Regions from separate parts of the Serratia sp. L9 genome, predicted to be linked through region 1. Evidence: predicted binding sites of a transcription regulator. Region 1 holds the regulator's gene; each other region holds the start of a gene.
The links. Region 1 encodes CRP, which controls carbon source genes, mostly activating them, when cyclic AMP is high. Its sites were predicted from a motif close to ATGTGANNNNNNTCACAT; they were not measured.
Positions count from the first base shown of each region.

Region 2: deoC (deoxyribose-phosphate aldolase) is a predicted target of CRP. The motif match lies at 3,902-3,919, and genes of this name have one in related genera.
Region 3: rbsD (D-ribose pyranase) is a predicted target of CRP. The motif match lies at 4,426-4,443, and genes of this name have one in related genera.

Region 1 covers NZ_CP192591.1:1,539,902-1,546,373, forward strand. The annotation lists partial or broken gene ACQ86O_RS07155 (aminodeoxychorismate synthase component II) at 1-523, shown strand, start outside; gene argD (bifunctional acetylornithine/succinyldiaminopimelate transaminase) at 625-1,842, shown strand; gene ACQ86O_RS07165 (YccS/YhfK family putative transporter) at 2,205-4,280, opposite strand; gene crp (cAMP-activated global transcriptional regulator CRP) at 4,337-4,969, opposite strand; gene ACQ86O_RS07175 (OsmC family protein) at 5,351-5,758, shown strand; gene ACQ86O_RS07180 (LysR substrate-binding domain-containing protein) at 5,762-6,472, opposite strand, start outside.
Region 2 covers NZ_CP192591.1:293,836-300,307, reverse strand. The annotation lists gene ACQ86O_RS01295 (DUF1328 family protein) at 1-149, shown strand, start outside; gene ACQ86O_RS01290 (CsbD family protein) at 209-394, shown strand; partial or broken gene ACQ86O_RS01285 (patatin-like phospholipase family protein) at 405-1,555, shown strand; gene ACQ86O_RS01280 (TatD family hydrolase) at 1,518-2,318, shown strand; gene ACQ86O_RS01275 (NupC/NupG family nucleoside CNT transporter) at 2,489-3,766, shown strand; gene deoC (deoxyribose-phosphate aldolase) at 4,140-4,919, shown strand; gene deoA (thymidine phosphorylase) at 5,083-6,405, shown strand.
Region 3 covers NZ_CP192591.1:1,164,849-1,171,320, forward strand. The annotation lists gene viaA (ATPase RavA stimulator ViaA) at 1-677, opposite strand, end outside; gene ravA (ATPase RavA) at 680-2,188, opposite strand; partial or broken gene kup (low affinity potassium transporter Kup) at 2,498-4,365, shown strand; gene rbsD (D-ribose pyranase) at 4,525-4,944, shown strand; partial or broken gene rbsA (ribose ABC transporter ATP-binding protein RbsA) at 4,952-6,456, shown strand; gene rbsC (ribose ABC transporter permease) at 6,463-6,472, shown strand, end outside.

The sequences.
Region 1 (6,472 bases):
ACTTCTGCGAGTTGGGTGCAGAAGTGCTGGTAAAGCGTAACGACGAACTGCAACTGGCCGATATTGAACGGTTGGCACCGCAGCACCTGGTGATCTCCCTGGTCCCTGTACGCCGAATGAGGCAGGCGTATCACTGGCTGCTATTGGCCATTTTGCCGGTAAGCTACCGATCCTCGGGGTCTGTCTTGGGCATCAGGCGCTCGGCCAGGCCTTTGGTGCCGAGGTAGTTCGCGCCCGCGAGGTGATGCACGGCAAAACCTCCGCCATTCGGCATAATAACCAGGGTGTCTTCAGCGGCCTTAATAATCCGTTGACCGTGACCCGTTACCATTCGCTGATACTGAATGCTGCCACGTTGCCTGATTGCTTTGAGGTGACCGCCTGGAGTGAACGTAACGGCGAGCGGGATGAGATCATGGGGATTCGCCACCGCACACTGGCGCTGGAAGGCGTGCAATTCCATCCGGAAAGCATCCTCAGTGAGCAGGGGCATCAACTGCTGGGTAATTTCCTTAAAAGTTAGTTTTTTATTGGAAGTGGTGATTTAGGTTTGCCATTGAATGGATTTTTATGCATATTTTGTGATTATATTTTCATTCAATAGCTATCAGTCTGGAGCCAGTAATGACCGAAAAAACCGCAGTCACGCGCAGTACCTTTGATCAGGTTATCCTGCCTGTTTATGCACCGGCCCAGTTTGTACCGGTGAAGGGCAAAGGCAGCCGCGTATGGGATCAGCAGGGGAAAGAGTATATCGACTTCTCCGGGGGTATTGCGGTGACGGCGTTAGGCCACTGCCATCCGGCGCTGGTAGAAGCCTTAAAGCAGCAGGGCGAAACGCTGTGGCATACCAGTAACGTATTCACCAATGAACCTGCGCTGCGCCTGGCCACCAAACTGATCAACGCCACCTTCGCCGACCGGGTATTTTTTGCCAACTCGGGGGCGGAAGCCAATGAGGCCGCATTCAAGCTGGCTCGTCATTACGCCATCACCCGCCACAGCCCGTATAAAACCAAGATAATTGCCTTCAACAACGCTTTTCATGGCCGCACGCTGTTCACCGTTTCTGTCGGTGGCCAACCGAAATACTCTGACGGCTTCGGGCCAAAACCTGCCGATATCGTGCATGTACCCTTTAACGATCTGGCGGCAGTGAAAGCGGTAATGGACGATCACACCTGTGCGGTGGTGATGGAGCCGATCCAGGGGGAAGGCGGGATCACTGCGGCTGATGCTGCCTTCCTCAAGGGAGTGCGTGAGCTTTGTGACAAGCATCAGGCATTGCTGGTGTTTGATGAGGTACAAAGCGGGATGGGCCGCAGCGGCAAGCTGTTTGCCTATATGCATTACGGCATTACGCCAGACATCCTCACGACCGCCAAAGCGTTGGGGGGTGGGTTCCCGGTAAGTGCGATGCTGACCACGGAAGCGATCGCTTCGGTGATGCAGGTTGGCACGCATGGCACCACCTATGGCGGCAATCCGCTGGCATGTGCGGTGGCAGAGGCGGCATTGGACGTGATCAATACGCCGGAAGTCTTAAGCGGTATTGAGCAGCGCCGTGGGGTTTTTGTCCAGGCCTTGCAGGAGATCGACAAGAAGTATGATGTTTTCAGCGATATTCGCGGCATGGGCTTGCTGATTGGCGCAGAGTTGAAAGCGGGTTATCACGGCAAGGCGCGTGATTTCCTTACCGCTGCCGCTGCGCGTGGCTTGATGATCCTCAATGCCGGGCCGAATGTGATCCGTTTTGCTCCTTCGCTGGTGGTGGAACTGAAAGATATTGATGAAGGCATGGCACTGTTCGAACTGGCGGTACAGGATGTGATCAACGTCTGAGAAATGTGCAGGCGTCTGCTCGCCATACTTCAAGTCGCAGGCGTGTTGGCGACGCTTGGCTATCAGGTCCATCCGTGGACCTGATCCTGTCAGGGGCGCCGCAATCAGCGTTTAAATCTGTTATAAATCATATTTTTACGAATCGCCTGCGGCACTCAACTCGGTTCCTGACCGATTTTGCCCGACAGATTGGTCACCCCAGTCACCGCGTTTATCTCTGTTCCTGGGGTTTCCCAGACTTGCCGCCTGCCGCTGCTGGACAGGGAGGGATAAATGCCGCGAGCGCAGGGATGCGCAAGAGCCGCCAACTCGACTTACTTTGAGTATAAGCCAGCATCTTCAAGGATTACGCTCCTGCACTATCAGCTTTCCCGTAATTTCCGCTTCAGCCAGATCCCGTGGTGCGGCCGCTGGCGCCAGGCCAGTGACGAAATGGTATGCATCACGCTCAGGTGCGAAAGAATACGCCGCAGGTGGCGCTCCATTTCGGTGACTGGCATATCCGGGTGCAGATCCGGTAAACGCATAATGCTGTTGTTGGTGCTCGGGCCATCATATTCCAGCCGCTGCTGGCAACTTTGCAGTGCAATTTCAGAACTTTGCAGATACTCCTGCGCCAGTTTCGGCGTCAGCATATAGTGCTCGCGGGCCAAAATGGTCATTGCATTCAGGTGTTCGACAATAAACTGGTTATGCGTGATCCACAGCCGCATATCTGCCAGATAGTCCGATTCAAACCCCGGTTCCTGCATCGCCTGATTGAGCGAGGTAAACAGCGCATTGTGCGCCTGATTGACCTGCATACGCGCATAGGCCAACTGGGTGGCGTCCGGTTCCTGTTCTTTGAGCAGCAAACGCAATGCCGTCTGTTCTTGCTCCAGCGCCTGATGGGCGTTTTTACGCAGTTGGCCACTCTGCCACTGGGGCCATAGCCAGATGGTGCCGCCAAACACCAGCACGCAACCAATAAGGGTGTCGATCAGCCGGGGGATCAGGAAATGGCTGCCGTCGAGTGCCAATATTTGCAACGTGTAGACCGCCGTAACGGTGAACCCCATTACCGCCAACCCGTAGTTCTTACGCAAGATCAGATAGGCCGCCAGAGTCATTGCCAGCATGATGCTCAGCGTTACATTCTCTGGCAGTTGCAGTTGTAACAGCCCGGCGGCAATCACCAGCCCGGCCAGCGTACCGAGCGCACGGTGCTGGATCCTTACCCGTGTGGCGTTATAGCCGTTCTGGCTGACCAGCATGATGGTCAGTAAGATCCAATAGGGTTTCGGCAGGTTGAAAATCATGCCCAGGCTGCTGCCTACCGCCAAGATCACCCCTAGCCGGGCCGCATTACGCAGGGCGTTGGATTTAAACGACAGGTAGCTGGCTACCGCAGGCCAGAACGGCAGGCGTGTCTGGTTGGCCATCAGGTTGCGGCGATACAGCGGGTGCTGGGTGCGCAGCAGGCGCGCTATGCGGCTGAAGTGATAATAACAGAACTGACCAACCGGATTATCGGCATGCTGAGCGGCCACTTTCTCCAGCGCGGCCAGCTCGTTCTTCATGCTGAAACGGGCAGAGTGCCGATGATAGAGAATATCGTCGGCCACTATGCGCAGGCGTGCCGCGATCACCTGGGCGTTACGGCGGATAATTGCTTCGGCCTGGCTCTGCTCAACCAGCTTTTGCACTTCTTCCGGCAGATGCAGGCTGACGGTAATGTGCTCCTGCAGATCGAGCGCTACCTGGAAAGTGCGGCGCAGGCGTTTTTGCTCCAGATTATTGGTATGGGGCAGAAAGTTGAGCTGCTGATACAGCAGGCTAATCAGGTCCATCACTTTCTGCTGGCGTTGCAGCAGCGGTGGCAGAGCAGTTTCTGGATCGGTGTGTTGAGTCAGCAGCGAGTATTTGGCTTCAAAATAGTCGGCTAGCTGCCGATAGAGCTGGTTCAGGGATTCGCGCATCGGCTGCTCTTTCCACAATTTGAACCAGAACCAGGTAAACAGCCCGTACCAGGCGGTGCCTACGGCATACAGCAAGGGGGCATGCCATATCGGGACGGTACCGGCCATGCTGAGAGAGAAGATGGCGGCAACCAGTGCTGCAGGCAGCAGGCGGGCATGCAGTGGGCTAATTTCACCACTGACACCAAGCAGCAGCGCCATAACCAGCATCAGTAAGGGGAGTGGGAGGTGCCAAAGCAGAGCCTGTTGCAGCAAAATGCTGCTGATGGCGAATAGCGAACCGCCAACCATCAGGCGTTTGAAAAAGCGTTTATGAGGCGTATCCAGCCCGGCGATATTACAGCAGGCGGGAACCAGCGAGAACATCATGCCCAATTGCAGGTTACCAATCAGCAGGCCAAAAGCCACCGGTAAACACAGCACCAGCGTTTGGCGCAGTGCATAGTTGACTTCCGGGTGGTAAATCAGGCGGCGCCACATGGTTTGCTATTCAGCAGGCAAAAAAACGGCGCATTGATGCGCCGCTTCTTCAGGGATTAACGTGTACCGTACACGACAATGGTTTTGCCGTGAGCGGAAATCAGATTCTGATCTTCGAGCATCTTCAAAATACGACCAACGGTTTCACGTGAACAACCGACGATCTGGCCAATTTCCTGGCGGGTGATCTTGATCTGCATGCCATCTGGGTGAGTCATGGCATCAGGCTGTTTTGCCAGGTTCAGCAAGGTTTGCGCGATGCGGCCGGTAACATCAAGGAAGGCGAGGTTACCCACTTTCTCTGAGGTAATTTGCAGGCGGTTTGCCATCTGAGCGGACAGGCGCATCAGAATATCCGGGTTAACCTGGATCAACTGGCGGAATTTCTTGTAGGAAATTTCAGCCACTTCACAGGCCGTTTTTGCCCTTACCCAGGCGCTACGTTCCTGGCCTTCTTCAAATAATCCAAGCTCGCCGATGAAATCCCCCTGGTTAAGGTAGGACAGGATCATCTCTTTACCTTCTTCATCTTTAATCAGCACCGCAACGGAGCCTTTCACGATGTAGTAAAGCGTTTCGGCCTTTTCACCTTGGTGAATCAGCGTACTCTTTGATGGATATTTGTGGATATGACAATGAGACAGGAACCATTCAAGAGTCGGGTCTGTTTGCGGTTTGCCGAGAACCATTCGCTGTTATCCTCTGTTGTTATCGCTGCCTTGTATCACAGGGGTCAGAGTTCCCTGTAAAACGTGCTTATAGCCTGGGGTTTTAGTTGTGGCTATCAACAGGTTTTGAGGCGTGTTATAGAAATACGCTTGTGCTCTAGCATATTAACTTGCGCGAAGTGCTGCAAGCTACATTCTGTTAACATACCAATATAGGGGCCTTTCCTTGGACATTTCCCTGAAATCGGTGACCTGGAAAGAGTTGTTGCGGCTCTGTTTGTAGCACAGAGTGAGGCGGGTGTCTTGTGTTGTCTCGCTTCAGCATGATTAGCGTCAGGTTCCGTTGCCAGTTTCTATACGAAAGCGTACCCTGTTTTTGAGAAATTAACCGGAGTGTACAAAATGCAGGCAAGAGTTAAGTGGGTGGAAGGACTGACATTCTTGGGTGAATCTGCGTCTGGCCATCAGATTTTGATGGATGGAAACGCTGGTGATAAAGCACCCAGCCCAATGGAGATGGTGTTGATGTCCGTAGGCGGTTGCAGCGCCATCGATGTGGTGGCTATTTTGCAAAAAGGCCGTAACGACGTTCGTGATTGCGAGGTGAAGCTGACCTCTGAGCGTCGTGAGGAAGCCCCTCGTTTGTTTACCCATATCAACCTGCATTTTATTGTTAGCGGCAAAGGGCTGACCTATAAGATTGTAGAGCGCGCGGTTGACCTTTCTGCCGAGAAGTACTGCTCCGTTTCGCTGATGCTGGGCAAAGCTGCCAACATCACCCACAGCTTTGAAATCCGCGAAGTAGCCTGAGCCTTACCAGGCGTAGCGCTGGCAATGAAGGCGCAATAAATCCAGAAATCGCCGCGCCGTTACGGTCAGTGGCGATTTCTGCGAATACAACACGCAATACTGTGCCTGCGGCAGGCTGTCGATAGGTAACGTCACCAGTTGGTGCTGCAAATTAAACGGCGCACTCATCGCCCGTGCCACGATGGTCAGATAGTTGGTCTGCATAACCATATTCAACCCACATACCACCGAGTCTGAACGTATAGGCGCGTGGATCAATTGCTGATAGAACGAGCCGAGCACCGATTGCAGTTGCTGGTAATACCCCATATCAGTTTCCGGTAATAACCATTTGGCCTCACAAAGCTCATCAAGCGATGTCGCCTGTCCCAGCGGATGGCCCTGGCGGGCGATGATGCAAAATGATGCGCTGAACAGCGGTTCGCGAACCAAATCTTCCAGGGGTAGCTCCTGGCTTACGGTGCCTACGGCAAAATCCAGACGCCCTTCGCGCAGGGCGGGCAGCAAGGTGGAAAGCTGCGCCTCGCGGATCAGCACATTGGCCTGCGGGAACGGCTGTTTAAAGTCTTCGACCAGTGCGGGTAATACCGTGAGTGCCAATAAAGAAGAGCAACCGATAGCCACGCTGCCTTGCGAATGCTGGTTCAACTGCTGGATCTCGTCGGCGGCACGTTGTAATTCTTCCAGAATCAACTGCATCCGCAGGGCAAATGC
Region 2 (6,472 bases), 1.2 Mb from region 1:
GCATTATCTTTTTAGTTGTCGCGTTGATTGCTGCGGCATTGGGTTTTGGCGCGTTGGCGGGCACCGCCGCCTGGGCTGCTAAAATCGTCTTCGTTGTCGGTATCATTCTGTTCCTGGTAAGTTTGTTTACTGGCCGCCGACGTCCTTAGCTTTCTCTCAAAGTGTAACAAAGCTTAATTCCTTTTCTCGACGTCCGGGGAGGTCAGTCATGAATAGCGATATCATTCTCGGTCGCTGGAAACAGCTGAAAGGCCAGATATGGCAGGCTTGGGCGGAGCTTTCCGGCAATGACTGCACCTGGCTGGCAGGGAGCAATGACTGCCTCTCCGGCGTATTACAGGAAGATTACGGAAGAGAGCAAGAAGAGGTATCCTCGGAAAAACGACCACATTGAGGATACAGGGTTGGGATACAGAATACCCATCACGCTCGGCAATATAGAACCGCTGGCGTATAAACCATACCGGCCCGGTAAAATGGCGCTGGTGTGCGAGGGCGGCGGGCAACGCGGTATCTTTACCGCAGGCGTACTGGATGAATTTCAGCGCGCCCGCTTTAACCCTTTTGACCTGATGATCGGCACTTCTGCCGGTGCGCAAAACCTCTCCGCTTTTATCTGTGGCCAGACCGGTTATGCGCGGCGGGTGATCACCCGTTACACGACTTCTGCCAATTTCTTCAACCCGCTACGTTTTGTCCGTGGTGGGCATCTTATCGATCTCGACTGGCTGGTGGATGTCACTTCGCAGCAATTGCCATTGGCGCTGGATGTGGCGGAACAGGAACTGAGCAAAGGCCACGAGTTCCTGATGTGCGCCTGTCGTAGCGACGACTTTACGCCCGTTTATCTGCCCGCCGAACGCGACAAGTGGCTGCATACCATCAAGGCCTCCAGTGCGATCCCCGGATTTTATCGTATGGGCGTGGAACTGGATGGGGTCGGCTATCAGGACGGTGGCATCAGTGATGCCATTCCGGTGGAAGAAGCCTATCGCCGCGGAGCTGATACTATCGTGGTGATTCGCACCGTGCCTTCGCAGATGTATTATACGCCGCAGTGGATGAAGCGCATGGAGCACTGGCTCAGTGAGAGCAGCTTGCAGCAAATGGTGCGTATCTTGCAACATCATGAGCAGAGCTATCACCGCATCCAGCAGTTTATTGAGAAACCGCCAGGCAAGCTGCGTATCTTTGAAATATTCCCCCCAAACCCTTGGCCAGTAATGCCGTCGGCAGCCGTTTGGCAGCGCTGAATCGGGATTACCATCTTGGCCGCCGCTGTGGGCGCTATTTTCTGGCGACAGTCGGCCATTGGTTACTGGAACAGGAAAAATGGGACGGAATGAAGGTGAAAAAGGCCATCTCACGCCGTTTGATCCAGCCAGAAAATGTGCGCATGCCATCGCCGATTATGACCGAGATGATGAACTCTCAGGGCCAGATTGCTCAGCCGGAAGTGCCGCTGTCGGTGCCAAAAATCATGTTGCCGGGCGATCCTCCCCCGATGGCGGTGCGCTGTGAGTTATGTTTTCGCCGATACCCATTGCCACTTTGATTTTCCCCCTTTTAGCGGTGATGAACGCGCCAGTCTGGCGCTGGCCGCCCTGGCCGGGGTACAGCAGATTATTGTGCCAGCGGTAACGGCAGACCGCTTTGTCCGCATACTCAAGCTGGCGCGTGACCATTCTCAGCTGTTTGCCGCATTGGGGTTGCACCCGCTGTATATCGCACAACACCATGAAGAGCAGCTAGAGCAACTGGCGGGCTTTCTGGCCAGCCATCCACCCAAGCTGGTGGCGGTGGGCGAGATTGGTCTGGATCTTTATATGGCAGAACCACAGTTTTCCCGCCAGCAGGCCTTACTCAAGGCGCAACTCAAACTGGCAAAGCAGCATGATTTGCCGGTGATCCTGCATTCTCGCCGTAGCCACGATCAACTGGTGGCGGTGCTGCGCCGCGCCGATGTACCTCGCCGGGGCGTGGTGCATGGCTTTGCCGGTAGCCTGGCTCAGGCACAGGCGTTTATCCGCGAGGGGTATTATATTGGTGTTGGCGGGACTATCAGTTACGAACGAGCCCAAAAGACCCGCGGCGTGATGGCGCAGTTGCCACTGGCTTCGCTGTTGCTGGAAACCGATGCGCCAGATATGCCTTTGGCGGGCTTTCAGGGGCAGGCAAACCGGCCTGAACGTGTGGCAGAGGTGTTTAAGGTGTTGTGCCAGTTGCGCTCTGAGCCAGCAGATGAAATTGCCGCCCATCTGCAACAGAACACCCGATCTTTATTTGCCTTACCGACCACTCCCGATAATAAAATGTGACTTTAATCACGTTGTAAGGTTTTCGGTTGCTTCTGGTTGTATGTATTTGTGACATAAACCGAGTCTCGCAGCGCCTCGCAAAGTATAATTGCGTCCCGTTATCACCCTTGAGCTACCCGTCGCATTAACAGGCTGGGGCATTTCTTTTTTCACAACAGGGACATTTTCGTATGCAACTTCTCATGAGCCTGGTCGGTATGGTGGTATTGATCGCCATTGCTGTGCTGCTTTCCAGCAACCGACGCGCCATTAAACTGCGTACCGTGCTAGGTGCCTTTATCATTCAGATCGGCATCGGTGCGCTGGTGCTGTACGTTCCAGTTGGTCGCAGCATTCTCGGTGGTATGTCTGAAGGGGTGGCCAATGTCATCGCTTACGGTAATGAAGGTATTTCATTTATCTTCGGTGGCCTGGTTTCTGACAAAATGTTTGAAGTCTTCGGTGGCGGCGGTTTCGTGTTTGCCCTGCGTGTCCTGCCGGTGATCGTGTTCTTCTCCTCGCTGATTGCAGTGCTCTACTATCTGGGCATCATGCAACTGGTGATCAAAATCCTCGGCGGCGGCTTGCAGAAACTGCTGGGTACATCGCGCACTGAGTCGCTGTCGGCAACGGCCAATATATTCGTTGGCCAGACTGAAGCCCCGTTGGTGGTACGCCCGTATATTGCCACCATGACCCAGTCTGAACTGTTTGCCGTAATGTGTGGCGGCCTGGCCTCCGTGGCCGGTTCAGTGCTGGCCGGTTACGCTCAGATGGGGGTGCCGCTGGAATACCTGATTGCCGCTTCCTTCATGGCAGCCCCTGGCGGGCTGTTGTTTGCCAAGCTGATGGTGCCGGAAACCGAAAAGTCACATGATCATGACGATGCGATGGCGCTGATCGCCAAAGAAGATCGCCCGGCCAACGTCATTGACGCGGCGGCTTCGGGAGCGGCTTCCGGGATGCAACTGGCGCTCAACGTGGGGGCGATGTTGTTGGCGTTTATTGCCCTGATTGCGGTGCTTAACGGCATCTTGGGCGGCGTAGGTGGCTGGTTCAACTTCCCGCAACTCTCTCTGGAGCTGATACTGGGTTGGATCTTCTCGCCGATAGCTTTCCTGATCGGTGTGCCCTGGAACGAAGCGATGGTGGCGGGTTCCTTTATCGGCCAGAAGATTATCGTTAACGAATTCGTTGCCTATATGAACTTTGGTGCTTATCTGCGCCCGGACGACGTGGTGGCCGCTGAAGGGTTGCAGGTATTGTCACAACATACCAAGGCGATTATCTCCTTCGCGCTATGCGGTTTTGCCAACCTCTCTTCCGTCGCGATCCTGCTCGGTGGGCTGGGCAGTATGGCGCCTAACCGTCGGCACGACATCGCGCGTTTTGGGCTGAAAGCGGTAGCGGCCGGTACACTTTCCAACCTGATGAGTGCCACTATCGCCGGGTTCTTTTTGGCGCTGTAAGCTATACTTTTTATCTCTGAAACCGCCGATCTGGCCCTGATGCAGCCAGGTAACGCTGAAAGCGGGCACCCTGAAAGGTGCCCGTCATTTCTTATTCATCCCTATTAGTGAATTTGTGAACAATATCGCGTTATTTTGTGATGTATTTCACATATAATTCCTTTCCGTTACAGTTCTCTTTCATAGACTGTGAGTAAGAACACAAATAAACCGGCGCTATCGTGTTCAAATAGTTTTAACAGGCTGTTCGATAACGAAGGGCTATGTGCGGTGAGAAGGATCTCAGTTGCTGTCGTAGAATCCGTATTTCACGAGCTATCTTCAAGGAACCAAGTCCGCTCGCCAACACCTGAGTGCTCAGTTGGAGAGTTTTATGACCGAATTAACCGCAGCAGCGCAACGTGCGCTGAACCTGATGGATTTAACCACGCTGAACGATGATGACACCGATGAAAAGGTGATCGCGCTGTGTCGTCAGGCGAACAGCCCGGCAGGCCACACTGCCGCTATCTGCATTTATCCGCGTTTTATCCCGATTGCACGTAAGACTCTGCGTGAACAAGGGACACCGGATATCCGTATTGCCACCGTAACCAACTTCCCGCATGGCAATGATGATATCGACATTGCCTTGGCCGAAACCCGTGCGGCCATCGCCTACGGTGCCGACGAAGTTGACGTGGTATTCCCTTACCGTGCCCTGATGGCCGGTGACGATAAAGTCGGTTTTGAGCTGGTAAAACAGTGCAAACAGGCTTGTGCCGCAGCTAACGTGCTGCTGAAAGTGATCATCGAAACCGGTGAGCTGAAGCAGGCGCATCTGATCCGCCAGGCATCTGAGATCTCCATCAAGGCCGGGGCAGACTTTATCAAAACCTCTACCGGTAAAGTGCCGGTTAACGCCACGCTGGAAAGCGCCGAGCTGATGATGACGGTGATCCGTGATATGAACGTGGCCAAAAGCGTAGGCTTCAAGCCTGCTGGCGGCGTGCGGACGGCAGAAGATGCCCAGCAGTATCTGCAGCTTGCCGAACGCCTCCTGGGTGAAGGCTGGGCCGATGCGCGCCACTTCCGCTTTGGTGCTTCGAGCCTGTTAGCCAGCCTGCTGACCACCTTGGGTCACAGCACCAAGGCTGCCGGTAACGGTTACTGATCCTAATACCCTTGGTCTTTCAGGCTGCAACATTGTTCGCCGCAGCCTGAAACCACGGGGTATCCCACGACACGCTGTTTTGTTACCGCAGGCCATGCCGAACCGGTAACACGTTCTACTGGCGTGTCGAGTTATTCTACATTTGCTTAAACAGGGGGATGCCTTGTTCCTGGCACAAGAAATAATCCGTAAAAAACGTGACGGTCAGCCACTGAGCGAAGCAGAAATCCGCTTCTTCATCAATGGTATCCGCGACAATGTGGTTTCCGAAGGGCAAATTGCCGCGCTGGCGATGACCATCTATTTCCACGATATGACCATGCCGGAGCGCGTGGCACTGACTATGGCGATGCGTGATTCAGGCACCGTTCTTGACTGGAAAAGCCTGTCACTGAACGGCCCGATCGTCGATAAACATTCTACCGGCGGTGTGGGTGACGTGACTTCGCTGATGCTTGGCCCGATGGTGGCGGCCTGTGGCGGTTACGTGCCGATGATTTCAGGCCGTGGTCTGGGCCACACCGGCGGCACGCTGGACAAGCTGGAAGCGATCCCTGGCTTTAACATTTTCCCTGATGATAATACTTTCCGTAAGATTATCAAAGAGGTGGGCGTAGCGATTATCGGCCAGACCAGCTCGCTGGCACCGGCAGACAAACGCTTCTATGCCACCCGTGATATTACTGCAACCGTTGATTCCATCCCGTTGATCACCGCGTCCATTCTGGCGAAGAAACTGGCAGAAGGGCTGGATGCCCTGGTGATGGATGTGAAAGTCGGTTCCGGTGCCTTTATGCCGACTTACCAACTGTCAGAGGACTTGGCGCAGGCAATCGTGGGCGTAGCCAACGGTGCCGGTTGCAAGACCACCGCCTTGCTCACCGACATGAACCAGGTGCTGGCTTCCAGCGCAGGTAATGCGGTGGAAGTCCGTGAGGCAGTGCGCTTCCTGACCGGCGAATATCGCAACCCGCGGCTGCTGGAAGTGACCATGGCGCTGAGCGTTGAAATGCTGATTTCTGGTGGCCTGGCCAGCGACGATGCTGATGCACGGGCCAAACTGCAGGCGGTGCTGGATAATGGTAAAGCGGCGGAAGTGTTTGGCCGCATGGTAGCGGCGCAGAACGGGCCGGTTGATTTTGTTGAGCGATACGACAGCTACCTGCCAGCGGCGACGCTGAGCAAACCGATTTATGCCGAGAAACCGGGCATTATCACCGCGATGGACACCCGCGCATTGGGCATGGCGGTGGTGTCTCTGGGCGGCGGTCGCCGTCGCGCTACCGACAGCATCGATTACAGCGTTGGCCTGACAGATGTGGCTCGTCTGGGGGACAGCGTTGATGCCCAGTTGCCATTAGCCATGATCCACGCCAATGACGAAGAGAGCTGGCAGCAGGCGGCAGATGCAGTGCGCGCGGCGATGGTGCTGGGCAGCAAGGCCCCGGCAGCTACACCGGTGGTGTACAAACGCATCACAGAATAACATCTGTCTTTAAAGAATCTGGAGCGGCAGCGGCTTTTTCGCTGCGCCCCTGAGCGTGAGAACACGC
Region 3 (6,472 bases), 380 kb from region 1:
CTGCGTCCCAATTGCTGTGCCAGCTTTTGTAGTTCCGGCTGTTGTTGCAGGAAGTCACCATATTCCAGCAACCGTTGATAATCACCACGCTGTAGGTGGCCTTTGCTCATATCCCATAATCGGCCTGCTGCGGTGTCGTTTTCTGCCAGCACCGGTTCTAACGCTCCACTTAATGCCAGCCGCTCCTGTAGTTCGGCCATCAATTGTTCACGCTCTTGATCCAGTAACTGATGGTGCAACATGGTGGCCTGTAATGTCAGGCTAATCCGCCAGCGCTGCAGGAACAGGGTCTGGAAGCTGCTATTAATCGGATAATTAGCCAGATCGGCGGCATCCACCAGCTTTTGCGCCTGTTCGTAGAACGGCGAAATCAACTGGCGCAACAGATCGAGCGTATCGTTGAGGTTATGGAAGAACTGAGAAGGGTTTTCTAATTGGCATTGCTGGTAGCGGTAAAATTCTTGCGCCAGTGCCGGGGGCACCATGGCTTGATGAAGGCGTTCCTTTAATTGCAGCTTCCAGCGGGGCAGATCGCGGTTCAACGCCCGGCGTATTGCCGGGAATTTATTGAAAAATACCGCCAGCTGCGGGGTGGCCAACATGCCAATGATCATCTCTTCGATCAGTTCCCCTTCGGCGATCGACAACAGTAAATCGAGCGTTTCAAGGCTGAGCATGCTTATTGGCCGCGCATCTGCTGGTGTTGCTGTTTGATTTGATCGGCAACCTGCAACAGGCTGGCTTCAATCTTTGACAAACCACCTGCGGGAGTGAACAGGCAAGGTTGATGCTGGCTGAATAATCGCCGCTGTTCTGCCTGGCGTTGGCTCAGCGCTTCGATCTCATCCAGCAGTTCCTGTGGCGTACCCCCGGTGGGATTACCCGGCAGGGTAAGCAAGGCAGGTTGGCGGCTGACATCCAGCACGGTCAGGTGCAGTTGCTCGTCAACTTCTAGCTCGATCTGCTGAGCAAAACCGATGCCGTTAAGCTTGGCGCGCACATCGCCGCCTTTTTGCAGCCAGTTTTCCAGCATGCTGTTTTCGATACTCAAGTGGTTAACCTGGATGTCGTGTAACTGCAGCGGTTTTTGCAGCAATAGCGTCAAGGTGGTGCCGCCAAAGGGCTGCGCCAGAGCATATTGTGGTTTGCGGCTGAACATGCCGCCTTTTTTCACCAGTTGGATAGCCTGACGATGGCTTTGCTGCTGTTGATGCTGCATCCAACGGGTATGAGTCTGTTGTAACTGGATCAGCAGGGTTTGTTGCTGGTAAGCCTGCTCGGTCAGCAGTTGGTCCACTTGCTGTTGCAACAGTTTTAACGAAGTCTGATCGTGCCACAGGCAATCTTTCAGCAGCATCAAATCCAGCGGTACAATGCTCTCACGACCACTGAAAAATGCGCAGGCCTGCAGTAACCTTAAGGATTTTTTCCAGCGGCGGTCGGAAACATAAGGTGCCTGTTCCAACGCATCCAGCCGCTGGCGCAGTACGAAGATCAATTCAAAGCAGTTTTCCGGCAGTTTGACCTTATCGATGAGTGGTTGCCACTGGTGGAACTCCTCATCGCTGATGCTCAGCGCCTCAGGCACCGGGTTTTCGCTTTCGCTCTGGCGGCTGACCAGCAGAGAACGGAAGTTCTGTTTATCCTGCACCTTATCCAGCCATAGGCGGATAAGCATCCGGTCATACAGCGCTTCAAGACTGCTGTCGGCGTCAGGTAATTCATTCGAGGCGGTGACCAGCAGGCGCAGCGGGATAGGTTCCTCACTGTTGCCGTTGCGAAAGCGACGTTCGTTGATCGCGGTCAGCAGGGTATTGAGGATTGCCGGACCCGCTTTCCAGATTTCATCAAGAAAAACGATCTCTGCTTCAGGTAGATAACCGGCGGTTAAACGCTGGTAGCGGCCTTCATCTTTCAGGGCCTGGATAGATAGCGGGCCAAACACCTCTTCCGGAGTGGAAAAGCGCGTCATCAGGTATTCAAATGAACGGGCATTGCGGAAGGCAAATTTCAACCGGCGCGCTATCAGGCTTTTAGCGATGCCCGGCGGGCCGAGCAGGAAAACGCTTTCGCCGCACAGTGCTGCCAGCAAACAAAGCCTGATAGCTTCTTGCCGTTCATAGAGGCCGCTCTCCAGCGCACTGCTGAGGCGGGAAATCCGTTCTGCCAGAAGTGAAGATGACGCCATAAAATAGTCCGCGTTGTCCGTGGGTTAGCGCCTGTTAATCAGGCTGTCAGGCAATCTTGCTGGAGAATCTAATGATAAACCACCATTATTTTTACCAGTATAGCTTGTTGATTAGTAAAAATTTTCTATTATCAAAAGGGGTGCTGGTTCACATTTTGTTTATTTTTCGGGGCAGATATAAGAGTAGGCAAGTACCATAATTGGTGCATACTGAGCGCCCTTAAGAAGGCGTAACGGCACTTAGAGCCCGTATCTTTAGCCTGATGCGGATACATCGGCTGCCGGATGATCCAGCAAAAGAAATAAATTATGAGCACAGAACATAAACAGTCATTGTCAGCGGTTACGCTGGCGGCCATTGGGGTCGTTTACGGTGATATTGGTACCAGCCCGCTTTACACCTTAAGAGAGTGCTTTTCGGGTCATTATGGGTTTGATGTTCGCCCTGATGTGGTGTTTGGCTTCCTCTCTCTGATCTTCTGGATGCTGATTGTCATCGTTTCCCTAAAGTATCTCACCTATGTCATGCGTGCAGATAACGCCGGTGAAGGGGGATACTGACATTGATGTCATTGGCTGGGCGCAATACGTCGCCGCGCACGACCTCATTACTGGTGATCCTCGGCCTGATTGGCGGCAGCTTCTTTTATGGTGAGGTGGTTATCACCCCGGCGATATCGGTCATGTCGGCGATAGAAGGGCTGGAAATCGCGGCGCCGTCGTTGGATACCTATATTGTTCCTTTGTCTATTCTGGTTCTGACCTTACTGTTTGCTATCCAAAAGCACGGTACCGGCAGCGTGGGTAAACTTTTTGCCCCGGTGATGCTGTTGTGGTTTATCGTTTTGGCGGTACTAGGTGCGCGCAGCATCATCGCCAACCCGGAAGTATTACAGGCGTTGAACCCTAAATGGGCATTCAACTTCTTTGTCGAATATAAGAAGGTGTCGTTCTTCGCCCTGGGCGCGGTGGTGCTTTCTATTACCGGTGTGGAAGCCCTGTATGCGGATATGGGCCATTTTGGTAAATTCCCGATCCGCCTGGCCTGGTTCACCGTGGTGCTGCCTTCGCTGGTGCTCAACTACTTCGGGCAGGGGGCCTTGTTGCTGAAAAATCCAGAGGCGATCAAAAACCCGTTCTTCCTGTTGGCACCCGATTGGGCACTGATCCCGCTGTTGATACTGGCCACATTGGCGACGGTTATCGCCTCGCAGGCGGTGATCTCCGGCGTCTTTTCTTTAACCCGTCAGGCCGTGCGTCTGGGGTACTTGTCGCCGATGCGTATCATTCATACCTCGGAAATGGAATCTGGCCAGATCTATATCCCAATGATTAACTGGACGCTGTACATCGCGGTGGTGCTGGTGATTGTTGGCTTCGAACACTCCAGCAATCTGGCAGCGGCTTACGGTATAGCGGTTACCGGCACCATGGTATTGACCAGTATTCTTATCACTTCGGTAGCAATTAAAAACTGGCAATGGAACCGCTTCCTGGCGGTAGGTATCTTGGTTATCCTGCTGATTATTGATCTGCCGATGTTCTCGGCCAACGCCTTGAAATTGTTCTCTGGTGGTTGGTTGCCGCTGACGCTGGCATTGGTCATGTTTATCATTATGACTACCTGGAAGAGCGAACGTTTCCGCCTGCTGCGCCGGATGCACGAGCACGGTAATTCCCTTGAGGCATTGATTGCCTCGCTGGAAAAATCGCCGCCGGTTCGCGTGCCTGGCACTGCGGTGTTTATGTCGCGGGCTATTAATGTGATCCCGTTTGCGCTGTTACATAACCTCAAGCACAACAAGGTGTTGCATGAGCGGGTAGTGTTGCTGACCTTACGTACCGAAGATGCTCCCTATGTGCATAATGTTCGCCGGGTAACTATCGAACAATTGTCGCCGACCTTCTGGCGCGTGGTGGCCAGTTATGGTTGGCGAGAAACGCCAAACGTCGAGGAAGTCTTCCACCGTTGTGGTCTGGAAGGATTACCTTGCCGGATGATGGAAACTTCGTTCTTTATGTCCCATGAATCGCTGATCCTCACCAAACGGCCATGGTATCTGTTCCTGCGCGGCAAACTGTTTATCGCGCTGAGCCGCAACGCACTGCGTGCTCCGGATCAGTTTGAGATCCCGCCAAACCGTGTGATCGAACTGGGAACCCAGGTCGAGATATAAATTAAGGGCTCAGCATTGGCTGAGCCTTTTTTTATCCCGTTGTTGAACGCGAGCGAAACGTTTCGATGGCGATCACATTTTCGTTATTTCGCAGTTGCCTTCCTCCGGTGTTTTTTAAACTCCTTAATGAGCGAAACGTTTCGCTGTCGGAGTAAAATCATGAAAAAAGGCGTACTACTGAATTCTGAAGTTTCCGCAGTTGTTTCCCGCCTCGGTCATACCGATCAGATCACTATTGGTGATGCGGGGCTGCCCATCCCGGCGGGTACGCAGCGCATCGATCTGGCTTTGACTCAAGGAGTGCCGACGTTTTTACAAGTGGTCGGGGTGGTGACGCAGGAAATGCAGGTAGAAAGCGCTATTCTGGCACAAGAGATTGTTAAACATAATCCGCCACTCCATGAAGCGTTGCTGGCTCAACTGACACAACTTGGCCAACTCCAGGGAAACACCATCAGCATAAGCTATATCAGCCACAGCGCTTTTAAAGCGCAAACTGAACAAAGCCGGTGCGTTATCCGCAGTGGAGAATGTTCGCCTTACGCGAATGTGATCCTGTGCGCCGGCGTAACTTTCTGAGGCATTTATGCAACCTTTACTGCAACTGAAAGGGATCGATAAAGCCTTTCCCGGCGTTAAGGCGCTTTCTGGCGCCGCCCTAAGCGTTTATCCCGGCAGGGTGATGGCGCTGGTGGGGGAAAACGGCGCCGGGAAGTCCACCATGATGAAAGTGCTGACCGGCATTTACAACAAAGACGCTGGCAGCCAGTATTTTCTGGGTAAAGAAGTCCTTTTCAACGGGCCGAAAGACTCGCAGGAAGCCGGCATCGGCATCATCCACCAGGAACTGAACCTGATCCCGCAACTGACCATTGCCGAAAACATCTTTCTTGGCCGTGAGTTTGTTAACCGTTTTGGCCGAATTGATTGGAAACGCATGTATGCCGAAGCGGATAAACTGCTGGCACGCCTGAACCTGCGTTACAGCAGCCACCGGCTGGTGGGAGAATTATCGATCGGCGATCAGCAAATGGTGGAAATCGCCAAGGTGCTGAGTTTTGAATCCAAAGTCATCATTATGGATGAACCGACGGACGCGCTGACTGATACCGAAACTGCCTCGCTGTTTAAAGTGATTAACGAGCTGAAAGCCGAAGGCCGTGGCATCGTTTATATCTCCCATCGCCTGAAGGAAATCTTTGAAATCTGCGACGACGTTACGGTGTTCCGTGACGGGCAGTTTATTGCTGAACGCCCGGTTGCCGAGCTACAGGAAGATACGCTGATTGAAATGATGGTAGGCCGCAAGCTGGAAGAGCAGTATCCGCGCTTGAACCTGCCGCGGGGTGAGCAGCGCCTGCAGGTCAGCCATGTTTCTGGCCCTGGCGTGAATGACGTCAGTTTCACTTTGTATCGCGGTGAGATTTTGGGGGTTGCTGGCCTGATGGGGGCTGGCCGCACCGAGTTAATGAAAATTCTGTACGGTGCCGCGCCATGTAAAAGCGGCACTGTGAACCTCGATGGTCACGACGTCGTGACGCGTTCTCCCCAGGACGGTTTGGCACATGGCATCGTTTATATCTCTGAAGACCGTAAGCGCGATGGCCTGGTGCTGGGGATGTCGGTGAAGGAAAACATGTCTCTGACCGCTCTGCGCTACTTCAGCCGTGCCGGTGGCAGCCTGAAACATGCGGATGAACAGGTAGCCGTGAGCGATTTTATTCGCCTGTTCAACATCAAAACGCCTTCGATGGAGCAGCCTATCGGCCTGCTGTCCGGGGGAATCAGCAGAAAGTGGCTATCGCCCGTGGCTTGATGACCCGGCCAAAGGTGTTGATCCTCGATGAACCGACACGCGGTGTCGACGTGGGGGCAAAGAAAGAGATCTATCAGTTAATCAACCAGTTCAAACAGGAAGGGCTGAGCATCATTCTGGTGTCTTCGGAGATGCCGGAGGTGCTGGGGATGAGTGACCGCATTCTGGTGATGCACGAAGGCCACCTCAGCGGTGAATTCCCGATTGAACAGGCCACCCAGGAAGTGCTGATGGCAGCGGCCGTCGGCAAGCAATACGGCGTAAAGCAGGAGTAATCAGATATGAGTTCAC